2 linked regions of the Rubrivivax gelatinosus IL144 genome follow. The protein of the gene in region 1 interacts with the protein of each later gene in a pairwise test. Links are inferred from orthologs where the notes say so. Each region holds a gene or a part of one and is shown in the gene's direction. Other genes may lie near its edges. The genes, in order: leuS and ligA.

What was found.
Region 2: the proteins of leuS (region 1) and ligA interact in binary tests that used the Escherichia coli proteins (3 or more experiments, as listed by UniProt). The link is inferred for Rubrivivax gelatinosus IL144 from one-to-one orthologs.

Annotation. Positions count from the first base shown.
Region 1 is NC_017075.1:4,835,823-4,839,273, forward strand. Bases 173-3,388 are described here. They hold leuS (leucine--tRNA ligase), read left to right. Parts: upstream 173-563; coding sequence 564-3,188; downstream 3,189-3,388. Other genes in these bases: RGE_RS22065 (ExbD/TolR family protein), read left to right, coding at 173-545; RGE_RS22075 (LPS-assembly lipoprotein LptE), read left to right, coding at 3,175-3,388. Outside these bases: RGE_RS22060 (MotA/TolQ/ExbB proton channel family protein), read left to right, coding at 1-111; more of RGE_RS22065, read left to right, coding at 123-172; more of RGE_RS22075, read left to right, coding at 3,389-3,451.
Region 2 is NC_017075.1:2,541,266-2,544,423, forward strand. What follows is about bases 60-2,982. They hold ligA (NAD-dependent DNA ligase LigA), read left to right. Parts: upstream 60-440; coding sequence 441-2,525; downstream 2,526-2,982. Other genes in these bases: RGE_RS11750 (cell division protein FtsZ), read left to right, coding at 60-423; def (peptide deformylase), read left to right, coding at 2,525-2,982. In the rest of the region: more of RGE_RS11750, read left to right, coding at 1-59; more of def, read left to right, coding at 2,983-3,061; RGE_RS11765 (DUF6600 domain-containing protein), read left to right, coding at 3,130-3,158. UniProt on the Escherichia coli protein: DNA ligase that catalyzes the formation of phosphodiester linkages between 5'-phosphoryl and 3'-hydroxyl groups in double-stranded DNA using NAD as a coenzyme and as the energy source for the reaction.

The DNA of each region.
Region 1 (3,451 bases):
GCGGTGCTGGCCTTCAACACCTTCGGCAAGCTGGTCGCCGCCTGCGAGGCCGAGCTCGAAGGTTTCGCCCACGACCTGCGCCGCATGGTGCTGGACGCACCGCAGGACTGAGAGCAGCGGCGATGGCTTTCGGACGCCTGGACCGATCGAGCCCGCCGCCGCCGATCAGCGACATCAACATGACGCCGCTGATCGACGTCATGCTGGTGCTGCTGGTGATCTTCATCGTCACCGCGCCGCTGCTGGCCTCCAGCCTGAAGCTCGACCTGCCGGCCGCCGGCGCCTCGACGCCGTCGGACACGCCGGGTTTCGTCGCCGTCGCGCTCGACGCCGACGGCCAGCTCTACCTGGGTGAACAGCGCGCCAGCGCCGAGGAAGTCGAGCGTGCGCTGCGCGAGGCCGGCGCACGCGATCCGCAGACCGAAGTGCGGCTGCGCGCCGACCGCGCCGTGCCCTACGGCCAGGTCGCCGGCTTGATCGACGTCGCCCAACGTGCGGGCTTGTCGCGCATCGGCTTCGTCACCGAGCCTGCCGCACCCAGGTAGCTCCCTACAATCCGGGGGATGAACGAAAAGTACGTCCCCGCGGAAGTCGAAACCGCCGCCCAGGCGCACTGGAACGCCACCGGCGCGTTCAAGGTCGTCGAAGATCAGAGCAAGCCCAAGTTCTACGCCTGCTCGATGCTGCCCTACCCCAGCGGCAAGCTGCACATGGGGCACGTGCGCAACTACACCATCAACGACATGATGGCGCGCTACCTGCGCATGAAGGGCATGAACGTCCTGATGCCGATGGGCTGGGACGCCTTCGGCCTGCCGGCGGAGAACGCGGCCATCGACAACGGCGTCGCGCCGGCGAAGTGGACGCGCGCCAACATCGCCGACATGAAGAGCCAGATGCAGCCGCTGGGCCTGGCCTTCGACTGGAGCCGCGAGGTCGCCACCTGCGACGCCGGCTACTACAAGTGGAACCAGTGGTTCTTCCTGAAGATGCTCGAGAAGGGCATCGCCTACAAGAAGACGCAGATCGTCAACTGGGACCCGATCGACCAGACGGTGCTGGCCAACGAGCAGGTCGTCGACGGCCGCGGCTGGCGCTCGGGCGCGATCGTCGAGAAGCGCGAGATCCCCGGCTACTACCTGGCGATCACGAAGTACGCCGACGAGCTGCTCGCCGGCGTCAACGACAGCACCAGCGCCCACTACCTCGAAGGCTGGCCGGAGCGCGTGCGCCTGATGCAGGAGCACTGGATCGGCAAGAGCGAAGGCGTGCGCTTCGCCTTCACGCACGACATCCGCGGCGCCGACGGCGAGCTGATCCAGGGCGGGCGCATGTACGTCTTCACGACGCGCGCCGACACGATCAAGGGCGTCACCTTCTGCGCCGTCGCGCCCGAGCACCCGCTGGCGCAGCACGCCGCGCGCGACAACCCCGAGCTGGCCGCGTTCATCGAGACCTGCAAGAAGGGCGGCACGACCGAGGCCGAACTGGCGCTCAAGGAGAAGGAAGGCCGCCCGACCGGCCTCTTCGTCACCCACCCGCTGACCGGCGAACAGGTGCCGGTCTGGGTCGGCAACTACGTGCTGATGAGCTACGGCGACGGCGCGGTGATGGGCGTGCCGGCGCACGACGAGCGTGACTTCTCCTTCGCCAAGAAGTACGGCCTGAACATCGTCCAGGTGGTGCACGTCGACGGCGAGCACTACGACTACGAGCGCTGGCAGGACTGGTACGGCGACAAGACGCGCGGCGTGACGATCAACTCCGGCAACTACAGCGGCCTGCCGTACAAGCAGGCCGTCGACGCCGTCGCCGCCGCGCTGGCCGCCAAGGGCCTGGGCGAGAAGAAGACCACCTGGCGCCTGCGCGACTGGGGCATCAGCCGCCAGCGCTACTGGGGCACGCCGATCCCGATCATCCACTGCCCGCACTGCGGCGACGTGCCGGTGCCCGAGAAGGACCTGCCGGTCGTGCTGCCCGAGGATCTGGTGCCGGACGGCAGCGGCAACCCGCTGAACAAGTGCGAGTCCTTCCTGAACGTCGCCTGCCCGAAGTGCGGCGCCGCCGCCCGGCGCGAGACGGACACGATGGACACCTTCGTCGACTCGTCCTGGTACTACATGCGCTACTGCTGCCCGGACAGCGACGGCGCGATGGTCGACGCGCGCAACGAGTACTGGATGCCGATGGACCAGTACATCGGCGGCATCGAGCACGCGGTGCTGCACCTGCTGTACGCGCGCTTCTGGACCAAGGCGATGCGCGACATCGGCCTGGTGAGCTTCAGCGAGCCGTTCACGCGGCTGTTCACGCAGGGCATGCTGCTCAACGAGTCCTACTACCGCGAGGACGCGTCGGGCAAGAAGCGCTGGTTCTACCCGAGCGAAGTCGACGTGAAGTTCGACGAGCGTGGCCAGCCGGTGGGCGCCGTGGCCAAGGCCGACGGCCAGCCGGTGCAGCTCGGCGGCATCGAGAAGATGTCCAAGAGCAAGAACAACGTCGTCGAGCCGCGCGACATCATCGCCCGGTTCGGCGCCGACACCGCGCGCACCTTCACGATGTTCGCCGGCCCGCCGGACCAGAGCGCCGCGTGGTCGGACTCGGGCGCCGAAGGCGTGTTCCGCTTCCTGCGCCGGCTCTGGAGCTTCGGCGTCAAGGTCGCGCCGCGCGTGGCCGCCGCCGGCGCCGCGCCGCAGGGCACGAACCCGCTGCGCTACGAGGTGCACACGCTGCTCAAGCAGATCGGTGCCGACTACGACCGGCTGCAATACAACACCGTCGTCTCCGGCGCGATGAAGCTGCTGAACGCGCTGGAAGACGGCGCCGGCGCAGCCGACGACGCGACGCTGCGCGAAGGCGTCGGCATCCTGCTGCGCGCGCTGTACCCGGCGGCGCCGCACATCACGCACGCGCTGTGGGGCGAGCTCGGCTTCGCCGCCACGCTGGGCGAGCTGATCGACGCGCCCTGGCCCGAGGTCGACGACGCCGCGCTCGAGCGTTCGGAGATCGAGCTCGTGCTGCAGATCGCCGGCAAGACGCGCGGCAGCGTGCGCATCCCCGCCGACGCCGACCGCAAGGCGATCGAGGCGGCGGCGCTGGCCTCGCCCGAGTTCGCCAAGTTCGGCGAAGGCAAGGCGGCCAAGAAGGTCATCGTCGTGCCGGGCCGGCTCGTCAATGTCGTCGTCTGACCGCCGCCGCGCGCTGGGCGCGATCGCCGCGCTGGGCGCGCTCGCGCTCGGCGGTTGCGGCTTCCAGCTGCGCCGGCCGCAGAAGCCCAGCTTCGAGCGCATCGCGCTCGTCGGCTTCAAGCCGAAGTCGACGCTGGCGGCGGCGCTGCGCCGTGCGCTCGAACCCGACGTGCGCATCGTCGACGTGCCGGCGGCCGCGCAGGTCATCCTGCAGGTCACCGAGGACAAGCGCGAGAAGAGCGTCGTCGCTTCCACCTCCGCCG
Region 2 (3,158 bases), 2.3 Mb from region 1 along the record:
CACGTCGCCTGGTCCGTGGGTTATCTGCAGCAGACCGCCAAGCGCCACGGCTTCGTGCCGGGTTCGCTGCCCGGGCGGCTGGTGCTGCCGGGCGCGGAAGCCGGCGCGCCGCCGATGCTGGTACTGAGCTTCGACCCGCAGGCCGCGCTGGCCGAGGACGGCCAGCTCGCCGCCGTGCGCGACTGCACGCTGGCGCTGGACGTGCCGCAGACCGAGGCGCGCCTCGAACCCTTCCCGACCTGGCACCGCCTGACGACGACGCTGGCCGACGAGATGGACGCCACCGTCGTCGACGACCAGGGCCAGCCGGTGACGCTGCACGCCTTCGACGCCATCGGCCGCGAGCTCGAACAGCTTTACGGCCAGCTCGAAAAGCTGGATCTGGCCGCCGGCTCGCCCGCGGCGCGGCGGCTGTTCAGCTGAGCCTTCAGAATCCCCCCATGCCCGAGACGACCCCCGCCGCGCGTGCGGAGGCGCTGCGCCGCCTGCTCGCCCACCACGCCCACCGCTACTACGTGCTCGACGCGCCGGAGATCCCCGACGCCGAGTACGACCGCCTGTTCCAGGAGCTGCAGGCGATCGAGGCCGACCACCCCGAGCTGCTGACGCCCGACTCGCCGACGCAGCGCATCATCGGCCAGGTGCTGCCCGGGCTGGTGCCGGTGCGCCACGTCGTTCCGATGCTGTCGATCCGCACCGAGACCGACACCACCGCCGCCGGTGCCGCGGCCTTCGACGCGCGTGTGCGCCGCGAGCTGGAACTGGGCGAGGACGCGCCGCCGGTCGAGTACGCTGCCGAGCTGAAGTTCGACGGCCTGGCGATCAACCTGCGCTACGTAGCCGGCCTGCTGGTGCAGGCCGCCACCCGCGGCGACGGCGAGACCGGCGAGGACGTCACGCACAACATCCGCACGATCGGCCAGATCCCGCTGCGCCTGTTCGGCGAGGCGCCGCCGGTGCTGGAGGTCCGCGGCGAGGTCTACATGCGGCGCGACGACTTCGAGCGCCTGAATGAACGCCAGCGCGAGAAGGGCGCCAGGACCTTCATCAACCCGCGCAACACCGCCGCCGGCGCGGTGCGCCAGCTCGACAGCCGCTCGCTCGCCGACAAGCGCCTGAGCTTCTACGCCTACGGCCTGGGCGAAGTGCAGGGCTGGCAGCAGCCGGCGACGCACAGCGCGACGCTGGACGCGCTCGCCGCCTTCGGCCTGCCGGTCAACGGCGAACGCGCGGTGGTTCAGGGCGCCGACGGCCTCGTCGCCTTCCACCAGCGCATCGCCGCGGCGCGCGACCGGCTGCCGTTCGACATCGACGGCGTCGTCTACAAGGTCAACGACATCGCGCTGCAGAAGCGCCTGGGTTTCGTCACCCGCGAGCCGCGCTGGGCGGTGGCGCACAAGTACCCGGCGCAGGAGCAGATGACGCGGCTCAACGCCATCGAGATCCAGGTCGGCCGCACCGGCAAGCTGACGCCGGTGGCCAAGCTGGAGCCGGTGTTCGTCGGCGGCACGACGGTCAGCAACGCGACGCTGCACAACCTCTTCGAGCTGCGCCGCAAAGGCGTGCGCGTCGGCGACACCGTCGTCGTGCGCCGCGCCGGCGACGTGATTCCCGAAGTCGTCGGCCGCGTGCCCGGCGAACGCGCCGGCTATGTGCCCAACTTCCGCATGCCGCGCCAGTGCCCGGTCTGCGGCAGCGCCGTCGCGCGCGAGCGCGGCGGCATCGACCACCGCTGCAGCGGCGGCCTGTTCTGCGCCGCGCAGCGCAAGCAGGCGCTGCTGCACTTCGCCGGCCGGCGCGCGATGGACATCGAGGGCCTGGGCGACAAGCTCGTCGACCAGCTCGTCGACGCCGGCATCATCCGCACGCTGCCCGAGCTGTACACGCTGGGCGTGCTCAAGCTCTCGGCGCTGGACCGCATGGCCGACAAGAGCGCCGCCAACCTCGTCGCCGCGCTCGAGAAGAGCAAGCAGACGACGCTGGCGCGTTTCCTCTACGCGCTGGGCATCCGCCAGGTCGGCGAAGCCACCGCCAAGGACCTGGCGCGCCACTTCGGCAGCCTGGACCGCGTGATGGACGCCAGCGTCGAGCAGCTGCTGGAGGTGCGCGACGTCGGGCCCATCGTCGCGCAGAGCATCCGCACCTTCTTCGAGCAGCCGCACAACCGCGAGGTCGTCGAGCAGCTGCGGGCCGCCGGCATCCGCTGGGACGAGCACGAAGGCGCGGCGCTTGCCAACGTGGCGGCGCTGCCGCTGGCCGGCAAGACCCTGGTGCTGACCGGCACGCTGCCGACGCTGTCGCGCGAGCAGGCCAAGGAGATCATCGAGGCCGCCGGCGGCAAGGTCGCCGGCTCGGTGTCGAAGAAGACGCACTACGTCGTCGCCGGCGAGGAAGCCGGCAGCAAGCTGGAGAAGGCGCGTGAACTCGGCATCACCGTGCTCGACGAAGACGGGTTGAAGGCGCTGATCGAGGCGGCTGCGGCCGCCGCCAACGACGAGGCGGCCGCTGCCGCCGGGGAGTCCTGATGGCCGTGCACGAGATCCTGAAGATGGGCGATGCGCGCCTGCTGCGTGTCGCCCAACCGGTCGAAGCCTTCGACACGCCCGAGCTGCACGCGCTGGTGGCCGACATGATGGAAACCATGGCCGCCGCCAACGGCGCCGGCCTGGCGGCGCCGCAGATCGGCGTCGACCTGCAGCTCGTCGTCTTCGGCTTCGAGCGCAACGAGCGCTACCCGGAGGCGCCGGCGGTGCCGCTGACCGTGCTGTGCAACCCGGTGATCACGCCGCTGTCCGACGAGAAGGTCGACGGCTGGGAAGGCTGTCTGTCGGTGCCGGGGCTGCGCGGCGTCGTGCCGCGTTTCGCGCGCATCCGCTACACCGGCTTCGACGCCCAGGGCCGGGCGATCGAACGCGAAGCCGAGGGTTTCCACGCCCGCGTCGTGCAGCACGAGTGCGACCACCTGATCGGCCGGCTGTACCCGACGCGCATGGACGACCTGACGAAACTCGGCTTCACCAGCGTGCTCTTCCCCGAACTGGACCCCGCGTCCGACGACTGAAGCATGGGGTAACGGCGGGTTACGCAGCCCCAGGTCGGCGCCTTGCCCCTGTCGCGCGTTGGAGCCTCATGAACCCTGCTGAACGCCTCGTGCGCCG